3 regions of the Brevibacillus antibioticus genome follow, and region 1 is predicted to be linked to each of the others. Evidence: riboswitches for the same ligand, from Rfam matches in the RefSeq annotation. Region 1 holds a riboswitch; each other region holds the start of a gene.
The links. Region 1 has a riboswitch for S-adenosylmethionine ahead of E8L90_RS03930 (aminotransferase class I/II-fold pyridoxal phosphate-dependent enzyme). Riboswitches for the same ligand answer to the same signal wherever they lie in the genome.
Positions count from the first base shown of each region.

Region 2: linked by a shared signal. The riboswitch ahead of E8L90_RS02295 (pyridoxal phosphate-dependent aminotransferase) and the one ahead of E8L90_RS03930 (aminotransferase class I/II-fold pyridoxal phosphate-dependent enzyme) in region 1 are both predicted to bind S-adenosylmethionine.
Region 3: linked by a shared signal. The riboswitch ahead of E8L90_RS25245 (BMP family lipoprotein) and the one ahead of E8L90_RS03930 (aminotransferase class I/II-fold pyridoxal phosphate-dependent enzyme) in region 1 are both predicted to bind S-adenosylmethionine.

Region 1 covers NZ_SZNK01000001.1:782,005-792,051, forward strand. The annotation lists gene typA (translational GTPase TypA) at 1-1,545, shown strand, start outside; gene E8L90_RS03900 (glutathione peroxidase) at 1,614-2,087, opposite strand; gene E8L90_RS03905 (YlaH-like family protein) at 2,318-2,644, shown strand; gene E8L90_RS03910 (hypothetical protein) at 2,655-2,930, shown strand; gene E8L90_RS03915 (hypothetical protein) at 3,121-4,500, shown strand; gene E8L90_RS03920 (DUF5665 domain-containing protein) at 4,510-4,851, opposite strand; gene E8L90_RS03925 (pyridoxamine 5'-phosphate oxidase family protein) at 4,991-5,449, shown strand; SAM riboswitch class I at 5,523-5,642, shown strand; gene E8L90_RS03930 (aminotransferase class I/II-fold pyridoxal phosphate-dependent enzyme) at 5,737-6,900, shown strand; gene E8L90_RS03935 (trans-sulfuration enzyme family protein) at 6,897-8,084, shown strand; gene E8L90_RS03940 (YhcN/YlaJ family sporulation lipoprotein) at 8,108-8,713, opposite strand; gene E8L90_RS03945 (PhoH family protein) at 8,916-10,047, shown strand, end outside.
Region 2 covers NZ_SZNK01000001.1:498,395-508,441, reverse strand. The annotation lists gene E8L90_RS02310 (alpha/beta fold hydrolase) at 1-272, shown strand, start outside; gene E8L90_RS02305 (aminotransferase-like domain-containing protein) at 328-1,536, opposite strand; gene E8L90_RS02300 (hypothetical protein) at 1,732-2,202, opposite strand; gene E8L90_RS02295 (pyridoxal phosphate-dependent aminotransferase) at 2,351-3,532, opposite strand; SAM riboswitch class I at 3,615-3,729, opposite strand; gene E8L90_RS02290 (MFS transporter) at 3,790-5,037, opposite strand; gene moaC (cyclic pyranopterin monophosphate synthase MoaC) at 5,041-5,523, opposite strand; gene E8L90_RS02280 (methylated-DNA--[protein]-cysteine S-methyltransferase) at 5,691-6,230, shown strand; gene E8L90_RS02275 (2OG-Fe(II) oxygenase) at 6,223-6,936, shown strand; gene E8L90_RS02270 (SPL family radical SAM protein) at 6,949-7,767, shown strand; gene E8L90_RS02265 (molybdenum cofactor biosynthesis protein) at 7,871-8,578, shown strand; gene E8L90_RS02260 (ThiF family adenylyltransferase) at 8,583-9,608, shown strand; gene E8L90_RS02255 (sensor histidine kinase) at 9,672-10,047, opposite strand, start outside.
Region 3 covers NZ_SZNK01000001.1:5,208,104-5,218,150, reverse strand. The annotation lists gene E8L90_RS25270 (nucleoside phosphorylase) at 1-263, opposite strand, end outside; gene E8L90_RS25265 (sulfite oxidase-like oxidoreductase) at 265-930, opposite strand; gene E8L90_RS25260 (ABC transporter permease) at 972-1,886, opposite strand; gene E8L90_RS25255 (ABC transporter permease) at 1,873-2,943, opposite strand; gene E8L90_RS25250 (ABC transporter ATP-binding protein) at 2,918-4,447, opposite strand; gene E8L90_RS25245 (BMP family lipoprotein) at 4,553-5,581, opposite strand; SAM riboswitch class I at 5,782-5,911, opposite strand; gene E8L90_RS25240 (methyl-accepting chemotaxis protein) at 6,183-7,658, opposite strand; gene E8L90_RS25235 (DUF3298 and DUF4163 domain-containing protein) at 7,806-8,423, shown strand; gene E8L90_RS25230 (MarR family winged helix-turn-helix transcriptional regulator) at 8,628-9,041, shown strand; gene E8L90_RS25225 (hypothetical protein) at 9,092-9,367, opposite strand; gene E8L90_RS30990 (hypothetical protein) at 9,438-9,587, shown strand; gene E8L90_RS30985 (hypothetical protein) at 9,636-9,800, opposite strand.

The DNA of each region.
Region 1 (10,047 bases):
GTCGACGCCTTCGAAGGCTGTATGCCACAAACGCGCTTTGTATTGAAAAAAGCGCTGGAAGCAAAAGTTACCCCTATCGTTGTCGTGAACAAAGTAGACCGCGACAATGCACGTCCTCAAGAAGTTATCAACGAAGTGTACGACCTGTTCATTGATCTGGATGCGACGGAAGACCAGCTGGAATTCCCAATCGTATATGCTTCCGGTCTGCAAGGAATTGCTGGACTTGAGCCAGATAAGCTGGAAGGCGACCTTCGTCCACTGTTTGACACCATCGTAGAGCATATGCCTGCACCTGACGCAGACGAATCTGCTCCACTCCAAATGCAAGTAACCATGCTGGACTACAACGACTTTTTGGGTCGTATCGGGATTGGCCGCATCTATCGCGGAACCATGAACTTGAATGAAATGGTATCCGTCACTACGCGCGAAGGCGAAGTGAAAAAAGCGCGGATTCAAAAGCTGTTCGGTTTCTCCGGTTTGCAACGAGTTGAGCAAAAAACAGCAAGAGCGGGAGATATCGTAGCGATTTCTGGTATTGATGATATTAACGTAGGGGAAACGGTTTGCCACGTTGATCATCCAGAGGCATTGCCACTTCTGAAAATTGACGAGCCAACTCTCCAAATGACGTTCCTCGTGAATAACAGCCCGTTTGCTGGTCGCGAAGGTAAGCACGTAACTTCCCGCAAGCTGCGCGATCGTCTGATGTCTGAGCTGGAGACAGATGTATCTCTGCGTGTAGATGAAACGGATTCACCAGATGCGTATGTAGTTTCTGGACGCGGTGAATTGCACTTGTCCATCTTGGTAGAGAACATGCGTCGTGAAGGCTTTGAGCTGGGTGTGTCCAAGCCAGAGGTTATCATTCGTATGATCGATGGTCAAAAAATGGAACCGGCTGAGCTGTTGATCATTGATGTGCCTGAGGAATACACAGGGCCGGTTATGGAGACATTGGGTCAACGTAAAGCGGAGATGGTTAACATGATCAACAACGGCTTCGGACAAGTTCGTCTGGAGTTCATTATTCCATCCCGCGGATTGATCGGATATCGTACAGAGTTCTTGACGATTACACGCGGTTACGGTATTCTCAACCACTCCTTCGACAGCTATCGTCCACTTGTACCAGGAGCGGTTGGAGGACGTCACGCAGGGGTACTCATTTCCCACGAGACAGGAACAGCTACCACGTACGGCTTGATGTCCGTAGAAGATCGCGGAACGATGTTCATTCACCCAGGTACAGAAGTATACGAGGGCATGATCGTGGGCGAGCACAACCGTGACAACGATCTAGTTGTTAACGTATGTAAAGAAAAGCATGCGACAAACGTACGTTCTGCGACCAAGGATGAGACTGTCAAAATGAAGGCTCCTCGCATGTTGTCTTTGGAAGAGGCATTGGAGTATCTGAACGACGATGAGCTGTGCGAAGTAACACCTCAATCCGTTCGTCTGCGCAAAAAATATCTGAACAAATCAGATCGTGAGCGCTATGAGAAGCAAAGACGCTATGAAGCACAACCGCAAGCGTAAGATTGAAAAGAAAAGAACGCCACTTGATCCTTTTGGGGATGAAGTGGCGTTTTTATTTGGGCTTGTCCTTACAACAAACTCTCGATATCAGTGATGAGCTCCTCAGGTTGAGTACGCGCACTGATGCGTTTTATGACATGACCGTCTTTATCCACAAGGAATTTGGCGAAGTTCCATTCGATATCTGGATTTTCTTCGCTCGGGGTATGTTCCTTCAAGTGCTGATATAAAGGGTGAGCGTCAGGACCATTGACATCGATCTTTGCAAATAGCGGGAACGTCACACCGTAATTACGATCGCAGAACGTTGCGATTTCGTCTTCTGTTCCTGGCTCTTGTCCAGCGAACTGGTTGCAAGGGAAGCCGAGAATGACAAAACCCTTATCCTGATAACGCTCATACAGCTCCTGTAGCCCTTTGTATTGAGGAGTAAGGCCGCATTGGCTAGCGACGTTCACGATTAGCAGGACATGCCCTTTGAAGGCGGCCAATGTCTTCTCTTCACCGGAAATCGTTTTGACAGCAATATCATACAAGCTCATCCTATTCCCACCTTTTTCTACTGACATATCCTCATCATAGCATGTACGGCGAAAATCTTGCTAGCAACCTGGAAGAACCTACCGTTTTTTGACACAGAATCCACCACCTGATAAAGTAAGAAAGATAGCGTTTTCCTCAGAAAAAAGGAGTGACTATTCGTTTCATTCCGCCTATGAGTGGCATGTGAAGCGCTAGGAGTTTCACCGCTTGAAGACAGGAGAGATAAGTGATGGACTGGATACAAATCGCATCAACCTATGTGCCAACGAATCCAGATCAGCTCACAGCCTATGACAGCTTTCGCATATGGGCTGATAAATATCGGGCTTGGATTTTGTTTGCGGAATTAATTATTGTCTATTATCTTGGTTTTGCTACCCGTATCCGTATGCCTATTTTGAAAAACGTGCTCTTGTACATCCTTTTATTTGTTGGAGCTCTCATTTTCGCTATATTGGATGTGCAGCTTCCTGTGAAAAGTGCAATGTTCGTAGCAATCGCGATTCTCGTGATTGTAAAGGTAAGGATCAAACCGGAGCAAACTGGGCGAAAGTGAGGAGAACCGCGTGAAGTGTGAAGATGCACTTTTTAACTGGCTCCAAATTCAAGTGGTTGCCGATGCTCGACCAGAAGACCACTCTGCTTTGGAAACAGCCGCTTTTTTCTTGCAATTGCTGCAAGAGGATCATCAAATGAGCGATATCGGCTATCGTCAGGAAGGCAGCTGGTACGTGCTATTTGGGAACGTTGATTCACAGTCCGTGGAAGTGCAATACCCTGCTGAATCAGTTGAAGCTTTATTGGTCGCGATTGAAAGCGAACCGAAGTACAACTGCAATTAACGGGACAAAGACTCCCCTCCACTTGCCGAAATGATCCGGAAGTTGGGTGGAGTTTTTTTGTATCAAGCGCTTTTCATAGGTAATAAGACGCGGTTTCCTGGATGATGCAACTTTTGAAAATGATTTCCCGTCAATATGCATGACCCAAGCAAGCAAGGGGATTTTGGCAGACTAGAAGGGGGAACTACCATTGAAAAAGTACATGACCAAGCCCGTATTAGCAGTGGTGACAGCGGCAGGTATTCTTGGCTGTTTGACGCCAATTTTTGCCAACGCAAGCTCGATTGCAAGTCCAAGTGCCACAAAGGTAGTCATGAATGACGAAGGGAAGCAAGTCACACGCTATAATCTGAAAGAACTTGCCCAAAATGATCCAACCACTCTGAACATGCTCTTGAAGAATCAAGCGGATCACTTGTACATCATTGTAGATGAAATCAACTTGAATACGAAGCTCCAAACGTATATGGAAGAAAACAAAGCGGAGTGGGAGCGTATCTACAACGAGTACTACAGCGACATCTGGCTGGAAGTGCGCCTGACAGAGAATGCTGAAGAAATCGTGAGTGTAAATGCCAAGACGGAAAATAACAAGGTGTACATAAAGGGGATTGTGACTTCGGATGTCACCAAGGTGGTAGTGAAAAAGCCGAATTCCGACATCATTGAAGTCGTTCCGACCAACGAGCACTCTTTTACGGTCAGCTTCGAAGCTCCGGATGCTACTTATGATCCGTATGTAACCGTGAGTGCCTATGCAGGCAGCAAGCTGGTCGATAGCGAAAAGGTAAAGATCGTTCCTAAAGCAGAAGAAGATCAGGAAATGATCATCCATACCATGTCTGTATTGGATGCGAAGAAAAAGGAGTTAAAAGTAAAAGGAATTGTCAAGCAGGGGGCAGACAAAGTAACGGTCACCTATAATGGCGTGAAAAAAGACGCAAACGTGAAGAAGCTGTGGGATGGCGTAGGCAGCTTTACGGTTTCAGTAAAGGATGTACAAGCCGCAAAAGATCAAAAAGCCTTGATCGAGGTTTACGAGGATGGCAAGAAGGTTGATTCCGAATCCGTTCAGGTAGAAATCGTTAACGCTCCTGACAAGGATCAAACGACCGAATATGCCATCAAGGCGACTGCTGTAAACAATCCTGCCGCCAAGTCCATTCAGGTAAAGGGGACAGTAAGCGGCTGGAATAAAAAGGACGATACAGAATGGTTTGTGATCGCTCCTGACGGTAAGAAGAAAGAGATGAAACCAAATGACAAAGGCGAGTTCTCGCTGACATTGTCGTACAAGAATCATTCGTTTAGTGCCAAAACAATTCAATTCGCATTGTATGAAGATGATAAGCTGGTTAAGAAAGCTGACGTTGCATTAAGTACAAAAGCCATTGTCGAGCCTGTGAAGCCAACAGACGAGGATAAAGACGACGATGACGACAAAAAGAAAAAAGAAAAAGGGAAGCAGAAAGATAAGCATCCCAACGGCAACGCGTATGGCTATTGGAAGAAGCACGACAAACATCATAATGACGATGAAGACCAGGACGATAACGACGACAGAGACTAGTCTCTATCGTTAAGGCCGCTGCTTGTAAGTCTCGACGTACTCCACCAATTGTCTGATGTAATCCCCCAGAATAGGGATCGAAAGAAATTGCGTCAAGAGGGAGCCGAGGAAAGCCAAAACGATAGCAGTACCAATCGTCAATCCCAGACCCCGGGCAAGACCTGCGAGGAAATTGATCCAAAGCAGCTTGCGCGGGGCTGTGTAATTTTGGATCACATCTGCAAGTCGGATATCTTCCAGGAACATGGCAATTTTATGCATCCGCTCATTTACCTTCCGAACTTCCTGAAGCTCTTCAAGAACTTGATCAATTTGCTGCATGAGGCGATCTGTAGGTGACAAACTGTCCATCCCCTTCTCATCATTCGGTATTGTTACCTACCAGTCTAGGGAAAAAGACAACCAGAATCAAGGTGGAGAGGAAAGGTTTGCCTATCAGCTAGGCGAAGGGTAAAATGAATGTACAAAACGTTTGTTAGGAGGCATTGAAATGGCTGAAACTGTTTCCCAATCTCTTTCCGAAGATTTATTCAAGCTCTTGCAAAAGGAGCGTTTTGTTACCTTGGGCACAGTAGATCATGAGTCAGGGGCACCATCGCTCAGCTCCTTGTCCTGGACGTACGCTGTCAGCGCCGATACGATTCGTTTTGCTGTGGATAATCGCTCACGTATTTTGACTAATATTACGAAGGAACCGCAGGTTGTCCTGCATTTGATCGGTGCCGGCTCGTCTTTCGCCATTAATGGTCGTGCTTCCGTCAAAACAGACCGACTGGAAGGTGTTCCGCTCAAGCTGGCCATGGTAGAAATCAAAATTGAGGCTGTTCGTGATATTATGTTTTACGGTTCCCGTATTTCTGTAGAACCGCAATATGAAAAGACGTATGACAAAAACGCAGCTGAGAAGCTGGACAATCAAGTTATGACTGCCTTGAAAGAGGCAAATTAACGCTGGAAATAAATTGTTGACAAGAATCCTGCCGATCCTTTAGTATTAGGGTCAATCGAATTGAATAGCAATCTTCTTATCCAGAGCGGCGGAGGGACTGGCCCGATGATGCCCGGCAACCAATCACCTGTATTTTAACAGGGAGATAATGGTGCTAATTCCTGCAGAGTTATTCAACTCTGAAAGATGAGAAGGATTTGCTTACGGTGACGTAAACAAAGCCTTCTTTCAGAGGAAAGAGGGCTTTTTTGATGCCCTCGTATACTATTGGAGGGAGAGAAACAGACATGAAATTGGAAACGAAATTAATTCAGGCGGGAGTAGGCAGAGACGAAAAAACAGGGGCGGTGAGCTTTCCTGTTTACTATGCAACGGCTTATCGTCATCCTGCCTTGGGCCAAAGCACTGGATATGATTATACGCGCACAGCGAATCCTACTCGCACCATTTTGGAGGAGACCATCGCCGAAGCGGAATCAGGAGATGCAGGATTCGCTTGCGCCTCAGGAATGGCTGCTGTTCATACCGTCATGGGCTTGTTTTCCCAAGGGGATCATCTGATCGTTTCACTCGATCTGTACGGGGGAACCTATCGATTGTTTGAGCAAGTGCTCTCTCGGTACGGTCTGACGTTTTCGTACGTGGATTTGCGTGACATTAGTGCACTTAAAAATGCGATTCGCCCAGATACAAAGGCCATCTTCGTCGAGACACCAACCAATCCCCTGATGCAAATTACCGATATTCGAGCAGTCACGCATTTGGCGAAACAGCACAGGCTCCTGACGATTGTAGACAACACGTTCTTAACCCCTTATTGTCAACGCCCACTAGAGCTTGGTGCAGATATCGTCTTGCATAGTGCAACCAAGTATTTGGCAGGACATAACGATGTGCTGGCTGGACTCATCGTAACAAAAGGGGGAGAGTTGTCGGAAAAAATCCGGTTTTTGCACAATTCAGTCGGTGCTGTGCTTGGACCGCAGGATTGCTGGCTTCTCATTCGCGGGATGAAAACATTGGCATTACGGATGGAGCGTCATCAATCCAATGCGTTGATTGTAGCGGAAAAGCTGCGTGAGCATCCAGCAGTGGCGGAGGTATTTTATCCGGGTCTGCCTGAGCATCCGGGGCATGAGATCCAGGTGAATCAAGCGACTGGGCATAGTGGGATGGTAGCGTTTCGCGTACACGATGTGGAACAGGTGGGATTGTTCCTGCAAAATCTGCAAATCGTGTCCTTTGCAGAAAGTCTGGGTGGTGTCGAGTCATTGTGTACGTATCCGGCGACGCAGACGCATGCCGATATCCCACAAGAAGTCAGAGAGCATGTCGGTGTTTGTGATCGATTGTTGCGACTGTCGGTTGGCATCGAGCATCCAGATGATGTCGTATCCGATTTGTTTCAGGCATTGAATGCTAGTTTGGTCGTAGGGGGGAGTGTACGATGAATTTTGCAACCAAGCTCCTCCACGGTTCGACTTGCATGGACCCGTTCACAGGTGCATCGTCGGTTCCGATTTATCAAGCTTCGACGTTTCATCAGGCTGATATCGATCAGCCAGGTACATTCGATTATGCCCGATCAGGTAATCCGACCAGGCAGGCTTTGGAGGAAGCCATTGCGTCGCTGGAGGGAGGTGCACGCGGTTTCGCGTTCTCATCTGGCATGGCTGCTATTTCTAGCGTGTTCATGCTGTTTTCAGCGGGAGACCATGTTGTCGTGGCGGAAGATGTATATGGCGGCACGTTTCGGTTTTTGACCAAGGTATTGTCGAGAATGGGCATCTCCGTTACGTTCGTAGACGCAACAGATACAGAAGCCGTTCGTGCGGCCATAACACCGGCTACAAAAGGGGTTTATCTGGAGACCCCCTCCAATCCTACTTTAAAGGTGACAGATATTGCAGCGGTTTCTCGTATCGCGAAGGAGCACGGCTTGCTCGTCATTGTTGATAATACGTTCCTTACCCCGTATTACCAGCGTCCACTGGAACTTGGCGCAGATGTGGTCATTCATAGTGCAACGAAATTTATCGGGGGGCATAGTGACGTCGTGGCAGGACTGGCGGTGACAAGAGAGGCTGCGTTAGGGGAGCAACTCTACTTTATTCAGAATGGCATGGGAGCGATTTTGGGTGTGCAGGACTGCTGGCTTGTAATGCGTGGGCTCAAAACATTGAAAGCCCGACTGGATGTCAGCACGAAGACAGCCGCGAGCTTGGCTGACTGGTTGTCTACGCATCCACAAGTACACCGAGTCTACTATACGGGACTGACGGATCACTCTGGTCACCTGATTCAAACACAACAAGCGACAGGTCATGGGGCTGTTCTTTCCTTTGATGTAGGGGGCCGCGAGCGAGCAAAAGCGTTGTTTGATCGCGTAAAATTGCCGATTGTGGCTGTCAGTCTCGGGGCAGTGGAAACGATTCTCTCGTACCCAGCTACGATGTCACATGCAGCGATGCCTGCTGAGGAAAGAGCTGCAAGGGGAATTACGGATGGTTTGATCCGTTTGTCAGCTGGTTTAGAGGATTTCGATGACTTGGTGGCTGATTTGAAGCAAGCACTGGATCATTTGCCATCTGAAGCACCCGTCCATAAAGAAAAAGAGGTATTCTCCCGGGCTTAAATCCGGGGGATACCTCTTTTCTTTTAAGGTGTTCCTGTACGATTTACGTTGATTTTGTTTTGTCCTTGCGGCTCTTTGTGCATGCGTTTTTCTTTTACTTGAGAAGGTGTTTCTTCGCGAGGCTGCACACTGCGCGGTAGTTGGGGAATGATCCGACCTACGATATCCGCTAACTCTTCTGTAATTCCGGCGACAGGATGGCCGCGACGAATATCATCTCTCATCTCCCGTAATCGCTGTACGACGGCAGGGTCTGCGGTAACAACGGCATTCGCCCCTTGAGGATCTTCTTTCAGTGCTTCCGCAACCGTGTACTTAATGACGCCAACCTCTGGGCGATCCAAATTCGGGTCTACTGTAATACCGACAACAGCATATTTGCCCAAGACCACAGTAGTCGCGCTGTGTACCCTTTTCACACGTATTGCCAGTTGGGTGAGACGATCAGCGGTGGCTTGGGAAGATTGATTATAAGCAGGCTCAGGAGCTGTTTGTTGAACGCGCTGAGTATGAGTGGCATGCTTGGGCTGTTGGGCAGCCTGATTCGCCGGAGGGTTATTGCCCGACATACATGCTGTAAGCAACAAGCTAAAACCGAGGCAGTAGATCATGATCCGTTTCACAGGCATTCTCCCTTTCCCAGTATTGCCTTCCTTTGTGAGGAGGGCAGGGTTACAAGTATTTTGTTCTGGGCTGCCCATTTTCATTCTGCCACTAGGTCGTCTAACTCTGTCTACCTGAACATAGACTGTAGTACATCACGTCGCCGCACCTGAGCATCCCTCCAAAAATTGCATAGGGTATATAAGAAGGGTAATAGGAGGCGAGATTTTGAAGAAAATCTACGTACTGGACACCAACGTACTCCTGCAAGATCCAAGGGCGATGTTTTCTTTCGCTGACAACGAAATCGTCATACCAGCTGTCGTATTGGAAGAAATCGATTCCAAAAAGCGGTACATGGATGAAATTGGCCGCAATGCTCGGTACGTATCTCGGCTCTTTGATAGTTTTCGTGAGCTGGGGCAACTGCACACAGGCATTACCCTGGAAACAGGTGGGGTGTTTCGGGTGGAACTGAATCATTCCTCTTTCCACCGCCTTCAAAAACAATTCACGGAAATGAGTAATGACAACCGCATTTTGGCGGTCGCCCTAAACTTACAGGAGGAGGAAAACGGAAAACCACAGCCAAGACCAGTCATTTTGGTAAGTAAGGATGCTCTTATGCGAGTCAAGGCTGATGCATTGAATATTTCCGCAGAGGATTTTCTTTCGGATCGAGTAGTGGGGGAGTTCTCCAGTATTTACCCAGGGTATCAGAAGATGATGGTAGCGTCCGACATCATCAAGACTTACTACGCAACAAGAAAGCTGCAGCTGGCCGCCTGTTTTCCACGCTATCGTTTTTACCCTCATCAATTTTTAGTGCTGAAGGACGAATGCAACCCATCTATTTCAGCGATTGGAAAAGTTGACCCGGACGGAAAAATGCTAGAAATGCTTGTGTCAGATGATGATCCGATTTGGGGCATCCGAGCCCGCAACGTGCAGCAACGGATGGCAACCGAATTGTTGCTGCGAGATGATATCCCTTTAGTAACCATGACCGGTAAGGCCGGTACAGGAAAAACCTTGCTGGCATTAGCAGCGGGCCTGCTGCAAATTGAAGACCAGCAAAAATACAAAAAACTGTTAGTGGCAAGACCTATCGTTCCACTTGGAAAAGACATCGGTTATTTGCCCGGCGAAAAAGAAGAAAAGCTTCGACCGTGGATGCAACCGATTTATGATAATTTGGAATATTTATTCAACACGAAACGCCCAGGTGATCTGGATAAAATTTTGGCAGGCATGGGGAGTTTGCAGGTGGAAGCTTTGACGTATATTCGGGGGCGCTCCATCCCTGAACAATTTATTATCATTGATGAAGCACAGAATTTGACAAAGCATGAAGTAAAGA
Region 2 (10,047 bases), 280 kb from region 1:
ACCCTTCTTTCCTCACGAAAATCAGACAAGCGTATGGCGTGTCCTTCCCATTGGATACGACCCCCTTCCCACATCCGAGTCTTTTTGTTGTGGGCAAACAAGATCATTCTGTCGGCTATCGCGATATTTGGAATATCATCGAAGGCTATCCTCGCTCTTCTTTTGCCGCTCTCGATTGTGCCGGACACAACTTACAGATTGAGCAGCCGCTTCTGTTTACAGAGCTTGTGAATGAATGGCTGGATCGGGCGCAAAGGGAGCTTTCCCTGTAAACATGCATTAAAAAAGACAACCAGCTCAAGGAGATTGGTTGTCTTTTTGCTTCCATTACACATTTGTCACCAGTGATTCACTATAGGCGTGGAATGCTTTGCCCAGTCGTGAAATCGCAAGCTCCGTGTCTTCCCGGTTCAAGAGCGTATAGTTCAAGCGCATCGTATTGACTTGCGGCTCGGCTGCATAAAACGGCTTCCCTGGTACGAATGCCACGCCTTCCTTTACGGATCGGGCCAGCAGCTTCTCTGCATCGACGTGCTCAGGCAGGTTCACCCAGAGGAACATCCCGCCTCTTGGTTTTTCCCACTGTACGCCCTCCCAGTTTTGCGCAACCAAGAGCTCATGCATCCACTCCATGCGCGCCTTGTAGGACTCGCGGATTTTCTCAATGTGGCGCTCCAGATCAAAGCGGGACAACAGCTCATACAGAGCGTACTGGTCAATTGTGCTCGACTGCAAATCCACTGCTTGCTTCGCCTTCACCATCATTTGAATCACGCGTGTATCTCCAATGGCCCATCCGGTACGCAAGCCTGGCGCGACAATTTTGGAAAAGGTACTGGTGTACACTACACAAGAATCGGTCGGATGTTCATCCAGTGAGAAAACCGAGCGGTACGGTGCTTCCCCATCGAATTGGATCTCTCCATATGGATCGTCTTCCAGGATGAGAATGTTTTGCGCCTTACATTGACGAAGCAAGCCGAGACGGCGTTCGAGGCTCCATACCTTTCCTGTCGGATTGGCAAAGGTAGGAATGACGTACACCATTTTCGGGCGATACTGGGCTATTTTTTTCGCCAGATCATCCAAATCCATCCCATCGGCGTCACCGTCTACATGGATCGCTTTGATTCCCCGGAATTGAAATAACTGAACGGCTGCCAAATAAGTAGGATTTTCAACGAGAACGACATCGCCTTCGTCTAAATATACACGGCACAGCAAGTCTACTGCTTGCTGAGAGCCCGTAGTGATGATCATATTATCTACACCGACGTTCATATGCTTTTGCTTCATGCGGGATGCAATCCACTCACGAAGCGGTACGTATCCATCAGTCAATCCATATTGAAGAGCTTTTGCTCCTTGATCGAACGCACGGTTAAACGCTTCGCGCATCTCTGCGATTGGAAAAGAATCCTCTGCTGGCAGTCCACCTGCGAGCGAGAGCACTTGATTGCCTTGGGTCAGCTTCAAGATTTCCCGGACAGCCGAGGAGGATAGTGCTTCGACAGATTTTGAAAATGAGTACTCCATGTTCCGTTCCCCCTTGATTTTGCTTATCCTTGTTTTATCACTGTCAACAGCGTAAGTCCAATCTTTGCTAGCTATGAGCAGATAGGTTTTGACTATGTCGAGCGGTTGTTCAACCAATAGTCTTCACACACTGCATGCAAAAAACCCCTCTTCGTATCAAACGAAAAGGGGTCCATATGTATGATCTATATACTCCTAAGCAATACGGAACACTCGTGGTTTCTCTGTTTGTGGAAGGAAAGAGAGATCGACATGATTAGACGCTTCTTCCATACCGATATCGCTTGCCAACAGCAATGCCTCTTCCTGGAAGGTCGGCGTACAGCTGCCTTCATTCAGTTCACAGAGTCGCTTCAATCGCTTCAGTCTTTCTGCTGACTTCTCTACTCTCATGCATTCGTTCGTCAGCTCACATACGTTGACGTGACGAGCATCAGCGATCATGCTGATATCATTCACATGAACAATCAGCCTTTTGCCTTCTTCCGTAACAAATCCGATCGAGCAAAAATGCGCACCTGACATTTCCAAACGAGTGAGAACAGCATTGGCGTAAACTTCTCCCGTCCGCAAGCGAATCTGGCCTGCTTCAATGGCTCCGCCGATTTTTCGCTCGTTGGCGATCACCGTATACATATCCGTGTAACCGTTAATCTGATAGCGCATGGTACCCTCCCGCTCTCGATGAGACTAATTATCATTAACAATGACATCGTATAATGAAAATCATTATCTGTCAATAATGAGAATGATTTTTATTCTAGAAGAAAAAGCCACACTCCATATATGGTAGTGTGGCCAATTTGACTCGCTTTTATTTTGTTTTCGTAAATAACCCTAACCGCTCGATTCGCTGGACCGCTTCCGCGAGACGCTCTTCATTGGATAGCAAAGCCGCTCGCACATAGCCCTCACCTGTCGGACCAAAGCCATTCCCCGGTGCTACGACGACATGCGCTTTTTCCAAAAGCAGGTCAGAGAACTCCACGGATGTGAAGCCGCTGGGAACTGGAAGCCAAGCAAAAAACGAACCTTGAGATGGCGGAGCCTGCCAGCCAATCCGATGCAGATTGGAGTAGAGGGCATTGCGGCGACTTTCGTAGACAGCGACGAGATCGCGGACGCACTGCTGCGAATCCGTCATCGCTTTGGCTGCCGCCATCTGTACCGCTCCGAACAGACTGACAAAGTAATGGTCCTGAATGAGGTTAATCAGACGAACCAGCTCGCGATTACCTACCATGGCACCCACACGCCAGCCTGCCATGTTGTACGTTTTGGACAAGGTATAAAATTCTACGCCCACTTCTTTTGCACCCGGAACCTGCATGAAGCTGACCGGCTTTTTCCCGTCATAGCTGATTGCTCCGTAGGCGAAGTCGTGGCAGACAACGATTTCATGTTTTCGGGCAAAACGAATGGTTTCCTCATAAAACTCCAGTGGTGCGTTGACTGCTGTCGGATTGTTCGGATAGTTAAGAAACATCAGTTTCGCTCGATCCAAATCAGCTTGGGACAGCTGGCTGTAGTCTGGCAAGAAGTCATTTTCCGCCTTCAACGGCATCATGACCATCCGTCCGCCTACGACAGCTACTCCCGACCAATAATCCGGATAGCCTGGGTCTGGAACCAGTGCAACATCGCCTGCGTTCATGAGTACTTGGCAAATCTCTACGAGTCCGGTTTTGCTGCCGAACAAAATCGCTACTTCTTCCTCCGGATCGAGGTCTACATCAAATTCTTGCTTATACCAATGTGCCACTGCCTGCTTCAGTTCCATGCGTCCCTGAAAAGGCGGATATTTGTGATGGAGTGGTTGTGCCGCTTGCGCCTGTAATTCTTCAATAATATGCAGCGGTGTCGGCAAATCGGGATTGCCCTGCCCCAGGTTAATGACGTCATGGCCTTGCGCAATGACCTTGTTTACTTTTGCCACCAGGGTCGCAAAAAACTGGGTAGGGAGTCGATCAATCATATCGGAGGGTTGAATGCGCATCTTTCTTCCATTCCTTTCTTGGGCCAATACAGTAAAACCCCCTTTTTCCATACAGAAAAAGGGGGAGATCAGCTTGGTCACGTCCTTATCTGTCAGGAAATAATCCTGCTGGAATTGGCACAGCATCTGTCCATCACATGGAACAGATCCGCTGCCGGGCTTCATAGGGCCAGTCCCTCCACCTCTCTGAATAAGTCAAACACACGGAATATACTGTTTTTTCGTCTATATCATACTACTTGAGCACGCAAACCGTGTCAAGATGCTTGATTTTGTACCGAAACTTGATGCCTTCTTTTTTGAAAAGATGTGTGGAAAGCGAAGAATGCCACAGACAACAAACACAAGCCTGCCATTACAAACAATAGTCCCTGTGCATGAATCGATTGGAAAATGAAAGCGCCAAGCAATGGTCCGATCATCCGTCCTGCTGATCCAGTCCCTGCAATTAGCCCTTGAATGAAGCCGTCTCGTCCCTTTGGCGTCAACTGTGCAGCTACTGCCGGAACAGCTGGCCACACGAGCATTTCTCCCAGTGTCATGATGAACATACCTGCCACAAAGCCTGCATAAACCGTTGATTGAGACAAAATTAACATCGACAAGGCAAAGATATATGCGCCCAAGAGCATTTGTGCTTTTAGCGTACGGGCAAAGCGTCGAATGACCCATGCGATCAATGGCTGACCAAACAGGATCAAGCCGCCGTTCAGCGTCCACAACAGACTATATTGACGGAGTGAAATCCCCATGGATTGCATGTAGGTCGACAGCACCGTCGTCCATTGTACATAGACAATCCAGCTAATTAATAGCCCCCCGCATAAGAGCAGCAATGCTCCCCATATGACCTTGGCCTCTTGCTGAGGTTCTCGTAGAAGTTCGTCCTCTGCTTGTTCGGGAGTAGTTGTCTGCAATTGACGTTTTTGCTCTGCCAGTTTTAACTGACGCGGCAAAATGAGCATGAACATCGTCAGCACAATTACTTGTGAAATCGCATTTCCGAAAAACGTCCAAGCAAACGAAACACTTGCCAAGAAGCCGCCTAAAGCAGAACCGGCAGCTACACCCACATTGAGGGAGACGTAAATCAGATTGATTGCTTTACGGCCTCCCTCCGGCCATAAAACCACTGCCAGCGCATTCATAACGGGAGAAAGGGATCCACAAAACAATCCATTCAATAATAATAGTAGGACATATACGGTAAAATCTTGTGTAACACCTAAACAGACGGAGATAAGCATTCCGCCGATGGAGCCAACAACAATGGTGCGCATTTTGCCCCAGCGGTCAAACATCATCCCGCCGACAACACTCCCAATCAGGAATGCACCTTGATTTAAAAGCAACAAGAAGCCGGCTACAGTCAGCGGCTTTCCGAGATGGTTATGAATATAGATCGTAACTAGCGGCCAAATACACGCCATTCCGGTAGAAAAAATGACGGCAGCAATCGCCAATAAACGAATGCTGCTCGGGTAGGTTTCCCACTTTTGCCTCATGCCTTACTTCTCTCCCCGATGGAAATCGCCGCTTTTTCCGCCTGTTTTGAATTGCAGACTGGTCGGACCGATTATCATTTCTTTATCCATCGCTTTGCACATGTCATACACCGTCAAAGCCGCTACGCTGACAGCGGTCAACGCCTCCATCTCGACGCCTGTTTTCCCTGTCGTCTTCACGGTTCCTGTAATCGCAAGCGTCGTTTCATCTACAAAAGCAAATTGTATGTCGATGCCAGTCAATGGCAGCGGATGACACATCGGAATGATTTCCCACGTCTTTTTGGCAGCCATGACACCTGCCACCTGCGCAACGGCGAGTACATCGCCCTTTTCGATTCGACCTTCGCGGATTCGGGTGAGGGTTTCAGGTTTCATGCTAATTTGGCTCTCAGCTACTGCCACCCGTTTTGTGACGTCCTTCTCAGATACGTCCACCATCCGCGCTCGATTTTGTTCATTAAAATGTGTTAATTGATCAGTCATACGAGTATCGTTCCTCCTCTATCTCATCCTACCTTACTCCCACCGATGGATAAAAGCAATGGGAATGTAGAGGGTTTCGATATCTTGCTCATCCACTCCCAAAAACGTACAAAGAACAGGTGCTGGAGGTATACTGTGCGTACACAGCTCAAAGGAGGCATTTGGATATGGAAACGATGAAGGATCAGACGGTACGCTGGTCAATGCTTGTGCTTGGTGATTGGACCATTTATTTGGCTGCAACGGCTGCCGGACTTTGTTATGTCGGCTCGGTCAACCAGCCTTTTGCTGAATTGGAAGCGTGGGTTGAAAAGCATCGCCCACAAAGTACGCTGGTGCAAGACGATCCATGGCTAAAGCCTTTTGCAACAGAACTGATGGAGTATTTGCAAGGAACACGCGAGCATTTTTCCACGGATTGCGACTTGTCCGGAACACCTTTTCAGCTCGCTGTCTGGGAGGCACTGCGCCAAATCCCATACGGTCAAACGTCATCGTACACCGACATTGCAAACAGCATTGAAAAGCCTGCTGCTGTTCGTGCTGTCGGTGCCGCAATCGGTGCCAATCCGGTTCTCATTACAGTCCCCTGCCACCGCGTTGTCGGTAAAAACGGTTCACTAACTGGCTATCGGGGAGGACTGCCCATGAAGACAGCTCTGCTTGATCTGGAGAAAAGGACGAATCGGGGTGTGAAGCATGGCTAGTTCACTGACAGAAGGGATCGCAGCACTTGACTGGCATTCCCTGCAACAGGAGTTGAACGAACAAGGGTATGCTGCTTTTCCTTCCTTAATAAGCGCGGATGCGTGCGAAGAATTAATCGCTACGTACGGACAGGATGAGCTTTTTCGCAATACGATCCAGATGGCGCGGTACCGTTTCGGTGAAGGAGAGTACCGCTATTATCAGGCTCCCCTTCCCTCGCTTTTGCAGGAGCTTCGCGAAGGCTTTTATCCGATGCTTGCGAAGACTGCGAATCAGTGGCTGGAAATGCTTGGACGCGAAGCTATCTATCCTGCTACCCTCCCTGAATTTTTGGCGCAATGTCACGATCAGGGTCAACTGCGTTCTACTCCATTGATTTTGAAATACGAAACGGGTGGCTACAATTGTTTACATCAGGATATGTACGGCGAGGTGTTCTTCCCGTTTCAAGTCGTGTTTGCCTTGAATCAGAAGGAGAAGGACTACAACGGCGGAGAATTTCTGCTGATGGAGCAACGACCGCGCGCGCAGAGCCGGGGACATGTGATAACCTTGGATCAAGGCGCAGGCCTGATTTTCCCGACATCCTACCGTCCTGTGCAGGGAACGCGAGGCTACTATAAAAACACGTTGCGCCACGGTGTCAGCACGATTACTTCTGGCACCCGCTACAGCCTCGGAATTATTTTTCATGATGCAAAGTGAGGAACGCCCCATATGAAAAGCATCCTTTCCTATAAAATGCCGAAAACTCTCCTTAATAAAGGAAGCGGATTTCTTGCGGATTACACCCATTCGCTCAATCCGTATACAGGCTGTTCTTTCGCCTGCTCCTATTGCTATGTTCGGCAAATGCCTGTCTCTTTGTTTCGCAACGAACAATGGGGCACGTGGGTAGATATCAAGCAGCAAGCTGCCGATTTATTGCGCAAGGAGCTTATGCGGGCTAAGAAAAAAGGAAAGGTGACCATCTTCATGTCTTCGAGTACAGACCCATACCAACCCATCGAACAAACAGAAAAGGTAACGAGGTCTTTACTCGAAGTCATGGTAGAGAATCCACCTGATTTTTTGCTGGTGCAGACGAGAAGTCCCTTGGTTTGGCGGGATGCCGATTTGTTGCTACTGCTGGGTGATCGCGTCCGCGTCAGCATGACCGTCGAGACCGATTTGGAGGAGATTCGCAGGTACTTTAGCCCACAAGCTCCCCCTATTCAAGCGCGGCTCAAAACACTCCAGCGCTTGGCGGAAGCAGGCATCCCTACACAAGCAACGCTTGCCCCTGTTTTACCGAGCAGTGAGTCATTCCCAGAGATTTTGCGCCCCTTAGTCAGACGCGTCTGTGTCGACGACTTTTATATGGGAGATGGCAGCGGCGGTAAACGAACGAAAAGAAACGGCATTCCCGCTCTCTATGAACAGCTGGGACTGGAACAATGGTATGATTCTTCCGCCTATCGGATCGTCTACGATCGGCTATTACGTGTTTTTCCCCCGGATCAGATTTATTTGAGTCAGGCAGGCTTCGCCCCTTAGAATCAACCGCTGATTGTAACACCCCATTCGTTGGCAACTTTGATCGGTTTATGATATCGTCTAGCCTAGAGAGTCGTATCATCCAGGGAAATGAGGAATTGTCTTGACCATTACGATCTTGTTATTTGCCGGACTCGCTGAACGTGCGAATGCCCGGGAAGTACAGTTGACCCTATCTGAAGGCGCGACCGTTAGCGATCTTCTGCAAGCAGTGGAAAAAGAATATCCAGCGCTCTCTGCGCTTTTGGGCAGTTGCTTTGTCTCCATTAACCATGAATATGCAGCGAAAAATCAGGTCATTTCAGCCGACGACGAGATTGCCCTCTTACCTCCAGTAAGCGGCGGAGAAGAAGACCCGCGCTTCGCTATTACCGAGGAGCCTATTTCTGCGGACAAGCTCGTTCGTCTGGTGAGCAACCCGCATGCGGGTGCGATCCTTACTTTTGTCGGAACTGTTCGGGAATTTACCCATGGTCAGCGCACCGTGTATTTGTCCTATGAAGCATATGCGCCTATGGCGGTTGAAAAAATGAAGCAGGTCGCAGCTGAGATCGAGGAACGCTGGCCAGGAGCGCAAGTCGCGATGCACCATCGTATCGGTCATTTGACTGTGGAAGAGATTGCGGTTGTTTGTGCCGTTGCAACAGCGCATCGCAACGAATCGTTTGAAGCAGGCCGTTATGCCATCGAACGACTCAAGCAGATCGTTCCGATTTGGAAAAAAGAAATGTGGGAAGATGGAAGCGAATGGAAGGGACATCAGCAAGGACCGTGGAATCCGCTCGCGATGCCAGAAGGAAAGGTGGAGTAACCCCTTGGATACTCGCTATTCCCGTCAAATATTGTTTCATCCGATCGGGCGCAGTGGACAGGAAAAGCTCGGTCAAAGCCGTGTAGCCATTGTCGGCATGGGAGCCCTCGGAACGGTTCTCTCCAATCATATGGTCCGTGCTGGAGTAGGTTTTGTCCGCATCATTGACCGCGACTTCGTCGAGCCGAGCAACCTGCAGCGCCAAATGCTCTACGATGAATCCGATGCAGCCGAGCATTTACCAAAGGCAATCGCCGCTCACGCCAAGCTGACGAAGATCAACTCAGCCGTTACCATTGAACCGATCGTCGCAGACCTCACCGCTTACAATGCGGAGGAATTGCTGGCAGATGTCGATCTCGTTTTGGATGCGACAGATAATTTTCAGGTGAGATACCTCGTGAACGATGTTTGCGTCAAACATGGCATTCCGTGGGTGTACGGTGGCGCCGTGAGTGCGACCGGAACCTTTACCGCCATTCGTCCGGGAATCACGCCTTGCTTGCGCTGTCTTTTCCCTGAAGCGCCAAATCCAGGCGAGATGCCTACCTGTGACACGGCTGGCGTCATCGGACCGATCATTCACATCGTCGCCTCCTATCAGGCAACAGAAGCATTCAAGCTGTTAGTCGGCGCAACAAATGAGCTTAATCTGAATTTGGAGCACTTTGAGATTTGGCATAACCGCCATCAGCAAATCAAGGTGGTCAATGCCCGCCGAGACGACTGTCCGACATGTGGGCAGAAGCAATTTTCGTTTTTGCAGCCGGATACCCAAGATGGACAAGCCGTTTCGCTTTGCGGTCGAGACACGGTACAAATCTCGCCCGCAGCTGCCATGACACTTGATCTGAACGCATTGGCTGATAGACTTTCCCCTTTGGGACAAATCGAGCAAAACAAGTTTTTGCTGCGTTTCCGTGTCGATACGTACACGCTCGTCATTTTCCCGGATGGTCGCGTCCTCGTGCAAGGCACAGATGACGTCAGCCTGGCACGTTCGCTTCATGCCAAGTATATCGGCGCGTAACTGGCTTACCCGTAATGAAAATAAGCTGTCCCAAATCGTCATCCGGACGAAGGGGCAGCTTTTTTATGCCGTTTGAATAAAAGTAATCGTAAACGTGGTACCTTTCCCTTCTTCACTCTCAACGACAATCGTAGCATGATGCAAATCGATTATTTTTTTCACGATCGCCAGCCCCAGGCCGCTGCCCGAATTGGCTCTGTTTCGCGATAAGTCCGCCTTGAAAAATCTTTCGAAAATGCGCTCCTGATTTTCCTTGGATATCCCGATTCCCGTATCGGTTATTTTCACGATCACTTCTCCGTTTACCGTCTCCAGCTTTACGCTGATTTTCCCGCCTGTCTCCGTGAATTTGATGCTGTTTCCAAATAAGTTGGTCCAGACTTGACTCAGCATATCTTCGTCGGCGACGATTTCGACTTTTTCCAAGTCGATGTCCATC
Region 3 (10,047 bases), 4.4 Mb from region 1:
GTTCCTACGCGAATGATGACCTGAACGCCGCCCTTCGCCAGCTCCTCGAAGCATACGGCTGCTCCCGGTGCACCTACCCCATGGCTCACTACCGCTACCTCGACACCTTTCCACGTACCCGCATAGCTGTGATACTCGCGGTTTTCCCCGATTTGACGCTGATCGTCGAGTTTCGATGCAATCAAGGCTGCACGTTTTGGATCACCGCACACGATGACGCGCTTGGGCAGTTGTTCTGGATCTACCTTTAGATTCGTCAACATCTCAATCGAACTCCTTTTTCTCCCACTCATCCTCTGGGATCGGCAATACTTCACCCGAGAACCGCTCTTCACGAAACGGGTCTGCGATCAGGTGAAAACCATTTTGCTCCCAGAAGCCGGGCTTGTTTTCCGTCATAAATTCAATTCCTCTGATCCACTTCACGCTTTTCCAGAAATACAGATGTGGAACAACCAGGCGAAGCGGCCAGCCGTGCTTGTCCGTCAGTCGCTCTCCATCAAAGGAGTGAGCCAGCAGCACATCATCACGCTCCAAATCAACGAGCGGCACATTGGCGGTATAGTTGTGATCACCGTGCAGCATGACGAAGTTCGCCTGAGGAGTCACGCCAATCGCCTGTAGAAAATCACGAAAACGCACGCCTGTAAACGCATTGTCAAAACGCGACCAGCGCGTCACGCAATGAATGTCGCTCGTCACTGTCACCTGCGGCATCGCCATGATCTCTTCGTAGGAGAGCGTCACTTCCCGATCTACCTCACCGAAAACGCGCAGCGTCCATTCGTTCATGTCATACACCGGCACGTCTCCCTCATGCAAAATGGGAAAACGCTCTGTCAGGATTTGTCCTGGCGGAAGTCGTCTGGCGAGTTCCGGTTCCACTAGGGCGGGTACTTTCATTTTTTTGATCCGATCCGCCTTGTTCATATCGCATTTCCCCCTGTCTACGCTGTCTATATGGCCTGTGTTTAACGGGTGCTCTGCTGATGGGCGCTGCCGATCTGACTCTTGTTCTTCAAGAAGAACATCGCCACAATCGTCAGCACGTATGGCAGCATGGCAGTGAACTGAGTCGGAAGCGAAAAGCCCTGCAATCGAATACTAAGGGCATCCATCAATCCAAACAAAAGGCTCGAAGCCAAAATACCGAGTGGATGCGACTGCCCCATCATCATCGCTACCAATGCGATAAAGCCTCGACCAGCCGTCATACCTTCTGTAAACATCGTGACTTGCCCCAGTGAAAGCTGTGCCCCTGCAACCCCGCACAATGCGCCACTCATCACAATCGCCAGCATCTGAAGTCCCGTCACTTTCAGACCGAGACTGCGAGCCGCAACGGGATTCAGACCAACTGCGAGGACGCGGAAGCCCGTAACCGTCCGATAAAAGAACACATACAACAAAATCGCAGCCAAAAACGCAAAATACACGAGCGGCGAATGACCAGAGACAATACCGCCGATGACCGGAATATCGTGAATGAAAGGAATCTCGACGGTTGGCAAGCCAACCATATCCTTATCGTAAAACGCCCCTTTGACACCGAAGATCGCCCGTAGTGCAAATGTCGTCAACCCCAGTGCGAGAAAGTTAATCGCCACACCGACGACGATTTCATTCGCCCTAAGCTTGATCGTCATGTACGCGAATAAGAGAGAAAAGACAATGCTAGCCAGCGCTGCAATCAAAACAGCCAGAAAGAGATTCCCGGTAAAATGATTGCCGACAATCGCGGAAAAGGCACCGACCAGTACCAATCCCTCCAAGCCAACATTAAAAATCCCGACACGTGCGCAGAGCGCTCCACCCAAAGCTGCCAACAAGATCGGCGTGACCATCCGAATGGTAGAACTGAGGAGGGACCAATCAAAGAGCTCCATGCGATTCCCCTCCTTTTGCCTTCCGCTTTTTCCACCAGTCGTAGCTGAACTTGGCGGAGATGAACAAAATCAATACGGCTTGTATAACACTTGCCAGCTCCAGCGGCACATCCGTATTGCGCTCTACACCCATGGCCCCTGTCTGAAAAGCAGCAAGCAGGATCGAAGTCACAATGATGCCAAGTGGGTGCGAGTTCGCAAGCAGAGCTGCCATCAGGCCCGTCCAGGCGAAGCCCGGTACAGTCAGCGCCCCGTCCACAAAGCGATAGTGCGCCCCCATTACCTCGACTGTTCCCGCCAAGCCAGCCAAGCCACCACTGGCAAACATCCCGGTCAGCATCACCCGAATCCGATTAATTCCTCCGTATTGAGCAAACAGCGAGTTTTGACCCAGCATCTTCACTTCATAGCCAAATGGGGTAAAACGAAGGACCCAGAACAACAGCAGCGCTGCAACGATCGCAAACAAAAACCCTGCATGTACGCTCATCCCTGCAAACAGCTTCGGAAGCCAAGCACTTTTCTCCAGCATGACGGTCTGTGCCAGAGCCGCAGAGCCCGAACGATCCCGGAATGGCTCTGTCACGAGAAAACTCGCAAACAATACCGCGATGTAGTTAAAAAGCAACGTAGAGATGAGTAACGGAATACGAAAGCGGGCTTCCATAAAGCCTGGCAACAACGCCCAGAACCCGCCGACCGCCATTCCTGCGAAAATACCCGCCACTATTTTGATCATTCCCGGTGCTGGCAAATAGATCGCAACTAACGCAGCACTTACGGCACCCAGCACCATTTGCCCTTCCGCCCCCAGATTGAATACCCCTGCCCGAAATGCGAGGGAAAGACCCAAGGCAATTAGCATGATAGGCGTAGCTCGCGCTAATGTAGACGTAAAGAAATAAAAACTGCCAAAGGCCCCTTTCCACATTTCCAGGTAGGTGCCCAAGATCGATTCGCCAACTGCAGCAATGACCAGCGCCCCGGTCAACAAGCCGATGACGACAGCCAAGAACGGCTGAACCAATGACTTAGATAGCTCTTTGATTGCTGCCATGAATGCTTCCTCCCGCCATGATCACGCTGATTTTTTCTTCGGTTGCCTCCAGGCGTGAAAGCTCTCCAGCGATTCGCCCTTTATACATGACCAAAATCCTGTCAGACAAGGCGAGAATTTCGGACAACTCGGACGAGACCAGCAAGATCCCGTCTCCCTGATTGCGCTTTTCGATCAGGGCCTGATGGATGTACTCCATGGCACCAATATCCACCCCTCGCGTAGGCTCAGCCGCAATTAAAAACGGGGTCTCATGCCCCAGCTCCCTTGCTACGATCAGCTTTTGCAAATTTCCACCTGACAGATTCCCTGCCAGCTCCTGCAATTGTCGGGAGCCTGTCTTGATGGCAAACTGCTCAACCCAGCCTTTTACGACTTGGCGGAATTTCTCCCGCAAAACGACGCCGCGGCGGTTGTAAGCAGGCTTTCGCTGATAACCCATCAACGCATTTTCCTCGACGCTTGAGAGTTTGGCTGTTCCCCACAGGTACCGATCCTCCGGAATATGCGCCAAGCCAGCATCCCGAATGGTGGCTACTGATTTGTTCGTCACGTCCTTGCCGCCTAACCGCACCGTGCCCTCTAGTGCCGCTCGCAAACCACTGATCGCTTGCAGCAGCTCGGATTGTCCATTCCCGGAAACGCCTGCAATTCCTACGATTTCCCCGTGGTGTACGGTAAAGCTGACTTGATCGAGCAGAGTCTGCTTTTCTCGAACCGAGAGATTCTCCACCTGTAACAAGGGGCCTTTATCCAGAGGAACTCGCTCAGCTAGCTCCTGCAATTCTCGTCCGACCATCAATCTTGCCAAATCATCCGCATTTGTCTCATTCCGCGAAACCGTTCCCGTCACTTTGCCTCCGCGCAGTACCGTAATACGATCGGCTACCTCCATGACTTCCTGCAACTTATGTGTAATCAAAATGACGCTCTTGCCGCTCTTTGCCAAGTTTCGAATCGTTTGCAGCAGGTCGCGTACCTCCAGCGGGGTAAGGACAGCGGTCGGCTCGTCCAACACGATAATATCCGCTCCCTGATACAGGACCTTCAGAATTTCGACCCGTTGCTGTTCCCCAATCGAGCAATTCGCTACCTTGGCCTGCGGATGTATCGGAATGCGATACTGCTCACTCAGCGCCCGCACCTTGTCCTCCGCGTCATTTCTTTTGAAAAAACCCGCCTGCTTCGGCTCATATCCAATCACGATATTTTCAGTCACACTGAATTCTCCGAAGAGCATAAAGTGCTGGTGAACCATCCCAATTCCATTTCGAATGGCGTCCTCTGGTCCGCGAAAAACAACTGGCTTGCCGTTTAACAGAATCTCTCCCGATGTAGGCTGCTCCATCCCGTACAGCATCCGCATCAGTGTCGTTTTGCCCGCTCCATTTTCCCCGACAACCGCGTGGACTTCTCCTGCTGCCAGTGAGAACGACACCTTGTCGTTGGCGGTAAAATCTCCGTACTTCTTGGTCATGGCCCTCATTTCCAAGCGATCGGTCATTCCCACTCCCTCATTTCTGTACGTCCTTTTATGAAAATAGAAGACCGACTACACAGCCGTAGTCGGTCACATCCCTCACTGTGCACAAGCTTTTTACGTGCGTGTTTAGAATTTATCTGGTACTTTGCGGGTGCCTGCTACAATCTCATCGCTGATCGCTTTCACTTTATCCACGACTTCTTGTCCGATAAATGCGTTCAGCGGCGTCTTGCTTTCGTGCGTGACATAGGTTACACCAACACCTTTTTCCTTCAAGCCGTACGCCACTACACCTGGTTTGAACGTTCCTTCTACAAAGGTTTTCACGGTTTCATAAGCTGCCGCGTCAGTTCCTTTCAGTTGGGACAGAACAATATGCTCTGGATCAATCGTCGTACGGTCAACGTCTTGGCCTGCTGTGAAGAAGCCTTTTTCCTTCGCCGCTTCGAAAACGCCGAGGTCGCCTACTGCTGCTGCACCGTTAATGAAGTCAGCGCCTTTAGAGGCTTGGAGCAAAGCCAGTTCCTTCGCTTTTGCCGGGTCAGTAAAGCTTCCTACGTAGTTGACCATCAGCTCTGCTTTTGGATTCGTTGCTTTCAAGCCCTCTTCGAAGCCAACTGTCCATTTTTTCAACTGCGGGATATCAAGAGCAACAACCATACCTACTTTGTTCGTTTTCGTTGCCAAACCTGCTGTTGCTCCCACCAGGTAAGCCGCTTCCTCTTCGCGGAAGGTAACACTGCGAACGTTTGGCAAATCCACTACAGTATCAATAATCGCAAAATTACGGTCAGGATTTTCGGTAGCTACTTTTTTCAATGCATCCTCTGATGTAAAGGAAGATGTGATGATCAAGTCATAATTTTCTGCAACAGCCACGCGCAGATTTTCTTCAATCGCTCCATGGTCTGTAGATTCAATCGTTTTCACTTCTGCGCCCAGCTCTTGTGCGGCTTTCTTTGCACCATCATCCATTTGTTGGAAGAACGGATTCACACCGATTTTCTCGGGCAAAATCAAGGCAATTCGCTTTTTCGCCGCGCCCTCTTGTCCTGCTGCTTGTCCCCCTGACTGCTCTGCCGGTGCGCTTGTGCCAGTCGAGCACCCTGTTGCCAATACTGCGAATGTCGTTAATGCCAGCAATAACTTCTTCATGATGTATCTCTCCCTATCCGAACTTTACGTTTTTCTTTATCCTATTAGGTAATGTACGGCTTTTTATCCATTTTTTCAATACTATTTACGAATATTCTCTTATAGAATTAATTTATCGTTCGTTTATTCCTCCTCATCTTTTACAAATACAACAAAAAAACTCTCCCCGGAGGAAGAGTTTGCGTACGAAGCCGTTCTCTTCCTCATCTGTCAAAACCATCGTACATCGTACAGGTTTTGCAGGAATTGGCACCTTTCTGTTCATGCATAGACATGATCAGTGGTTGCCGGGCATCATCGGGCCAGTCCCTCCGCCGCTCTTGATAAGGTAGGTGAATGTATTTAGTTACAATGAAATTCATTCTAGCAGAACAGTTCGAAAATGCAATTCTTTTTTCTTAATTCCAAACACTTCTAAAAGTAAATCGAAGTTTAAAAAGTCGTCTTTTCAGCACCGAAAAATTGGCGAGAACCTGAAGAAGGAGGAGCGGAGTGTAGGGGACCTACATGAGCACCGGACTTCGAAGGTGAACGTCAATTTCGATGCCGAATCAGCTTTCAGAACTACTTCGTGATCAAAAGACGACTTTTTAAACAACCTCTAATTTACGTGAAAGGTTTGCTGGAGGCGATGAGACAACGTATTCAGCTCGCCCAGCTCTTCCGTAATCTCACGCACTTTTTGATGCTGGTTTTCTGCTGTCGCAAACAGCTCTTCTAGGTTGGCTACGGATTCCTCGGTTACAGCTGTAATGGTCGACATCTCGATGGCAACCTCACCGGAACGCACTTTTACCCGGTCCATGCTGGAGCTTACTTGATCAGCTGCTTGCAGGAAGGCCATCATACCGGCACGCACTGCTTCGATGGAGGCCACTGTTTTCACAGCCAGCTCTTGGCCTTTTGCAACAGACACTTCCCCGTTGCTCATATGCTGCACCGCATTCTCACTTTCCTGATGGAGTGACTTGAGAATGTCGGTAATCTCCTGCGTAGCTGTCGCGCTTTGTTCTGCCAGCTTGCGTACCTCATCCGCTACAACCGCAAATCCCCGTCCATGCTCGCCTGCACGAGCCGATTCAATCGCCGCATTCAGTGCCAAGAGATTCGTTTGTGTCGCGATCTGATTAATAGCGCCGACAATTTCCTCTACGCGATTCGCCTGTCGATTGAGCTGGTGAATCGTAGAGGCTGCTACATTGACTGCCTGCACAATTTGCTCCATCTGCGAGGACAGCTCGTTCATCATCTGAACGCTTTCTGACAGACGACGGTTGTTTTGTTGCGATTCCGTTTTCATTGCGTTGGTCTGTGTTGTGACTGCCTCGATTTCCTGGTCGATAGATTGAACCTCTTCTTCAATCTTCACCGTAGAATTCGCCTGCGATTCCATGCCTGTGGCGACTTCCTTGAAGGCTACCATCATTTCATCTGTATTGCGCTTCGTACCTTCTGCGTGCTCGTGCACATGATCGCTTGTACGATCCAGTTGCTCCGTCATTTGCTGGATGTTCAAAAGCATCTCTCCCAGACGGCGCTCCTTCTCTTCCGCTTCCTGCCTTGCGTCATGAGCTTTTCGCAAGGAGGTTTGTCCAGCGAGACATAGATACGTTACGGCTCCCATCATCATGAGAATCGTGACAATACGCATAAGCAAATTGAGCTCCGTAAAATCACCATCGAAAATCTCGTAGGTTCCCGTATAAAACCCGACAATCGTAACGATGATTTGGGCAATTCCCGCTGTTACGACCAGCTTCCAATCTAAATAGGCTGCCAAAAAGCCCATGACGATAAAGGCGAGGAAGGTAATCTCTTGGTAATCGGTAAAGTGATCGAAGGAAATAGCATAAAACATGAGTCCGATTGCTACCAGATAACGAATCACATGACTATCTTTGCGAACGAAGTAATATGGCGAAACAATTAACGTAACCAACAATCCCAAGGACGTCACTTTCCAGAAGTTCACATCCTCTTGGTAGGCAATGAGTCCCGCCATCCACAAATGATTCCATAGGATGAAAATCATAAAGCCTTCTTTGTCAGTCAAAGTATTGCGAACCAATTGAATCATAATTGCCCCCCTTTTTTTGTGTATCGGTTTCTTTCCCCATTATATAGCCAAACCTTTGGCAAATTTGTGAAAAAAGTGAGAACAGCCAAAAACAATTTCGAATAGGCTATTACACAACTCACACGTACAGGAGGCACATGGAGAAAAGTGGAACTGAATCAATTGCCAGCTACTGTGCTGACACGGACGATTAGCCGTCCGAACACCACGATTTACTATCCCCAATTGGCAGGCTTAGCCAACCAGCAAGCGGAAAAAGATATCAACCGGGCGATTTATCAAACGGTTCAAGGATTAATTCACGAGCAACAACGGGTCCAGGTACCGGGAAATACAGAAATGCAAGGAAGCTACGAAATCAAGACAAACGAACGCGGTATTTTCAGCGTCGTGTTGAGCAACTACGCCTACACACCACAAATGGCTCACGGCATGACCTTCCTTGGGTCGATCACCGCAGATATCCAAACAGGCAAGCTGTATACACTGCGTGAATTATTTAAGCCTGGAAGTGATTACGTCAAGGTGATTTCCGAAAACATCAAGCGTCAAATCAAAGAAAGAAACATCCCCACACTCAATGGCTTTACTTCCATTAAGCCCGATCAGGATTACTACCTCGCCGATAAAGCATTGGTCATCTACTTTCAGTTGTACGAAATTACGCCTTACTACGTCGGTTTCCCCATGTTCCCCATTTCGGTCTATGAACTGGAACCGCTCATCAATGAAAAAGGGCCCTTGAGTATCTTGTCCGCAGATTAACTACTGTGTCACGTATTTTTCGCCCAGGTGAGTGTCTGCTTCCAAGACACTCGCCTGATTCTATTTATGTCATAAAATCCATAATTTCGCCATCGAATAAACGTTTACTTATATGCCTGAAACTGCTAGTATGTTATTGTACATATTTACTTAAGCAATAAAGTGTACGATATATCGGACCAGCTTTTCTGGAGGTATATACTCATGCAATATTATGGTCATCGAATTAGCCAAACCGCAAGAATATTTAGTAAATCACTAAATGGGACGATGGCTCCCATGGGATTATACAGTTCGCAATGGGGTATTATCCTTTGCTTGCATTATCGTGAAGCGCTCACCCAGGTACAATTGAGTAACTACCTGAATGTGGAAGCGCCGACGATTACCCGGACACTCACCCGATTGGAAGAGATGGGCTGGATTATTCGCTCAGAGGGTGATGACAAGCGTGAGCGCTATGTGTCCTTGTCTCCGCAAGCAGTCGAACGGTTCCCGGAATGGCTGGAGGCTGCCAAAGAGCAAGAGGAACTGGCACTCCGCGGCCTTGACGAAGCAGAACTCGCTATCTTTAACCGCGTATTGAAGAAAATGAACGATAATTTACAGCCGTTGTAACAAGTAAAAAATGACTTCGCCCAAGAGCAGTTTGGTGAAGTCATTTTTTGTTAGCTATTTTTCCTAGTGGTAGTGAGGATAGTGTTGAGCTCTTGTTCCAATTGAATCAGTTCAAGCTGTATCTGTTGCTTTTGCAATTGCTTTTTCTGTTGCAGCACTTGTTTTTTCAAATCATTAGATTCTTTGTCATTTACTCCGTTCCCTGTAGAATTATCCTGATCCGGTTCCACTTGTCCAGTCGAGCCTATAGCAGCCAGGAAGGCGCCCAGAACTGCGATCCACCCGCCTACCGCTACCAGCTCACTCGCCAGATTTTTTTCGATCATTCTTCTTCCCTCCATTGCTGGATGGTTCCTCCTGTAAATTCTTCTTTATATCTTGAATACTGTCTCGTAATTGAGCAATTTGCTGTTCAATTCGTTTGAATTGCCTATCATCATCGTTGTCATTGTCATTGCAATTCTTATTGTTCCCGTTGATTTGCTTGTTCAATTGAATGAGGGGCTGTATCAGTTTTTCGTTGTCGCAGGCAGGCTTTTGGCATAATCTGGTTGTTTTATCAATGGCGAGTCTGACAAAGCCAATCGAAATAATCTAAAGTGCTAATACAGCGGTATCGTCATCATCATCACAAAAAAACATAGATACCTCCCTGCCAACAAAAGGTCGTGGTTTGATTATTGGCCCTTTTATACAATACGCTTCTGCCCAATCCCTCGTGACATCGGGACCATTACTTTCCTGATGCTGTTCTGTCATGAAAAAAGGCTCCCCACCAAGCACAAGCGCGCCCGGCAAGAAGCCTATTTCCTTCTGATCGTTTTCTTTTTATCCTAACGGTTTCGCGATATTGCGAGCCATCCAGACCCCGGCAGCTCCGGCCTGTGCCAGACCACGCGTAATTCTGGCACCATCTCCGCCACAGAACAATCCTTTGATTTCTGTTTCGAATTCCTCAGTCAGGAGAAGTCATTTATTAATTTCAATGTTATTTCCGGTCTTTTGA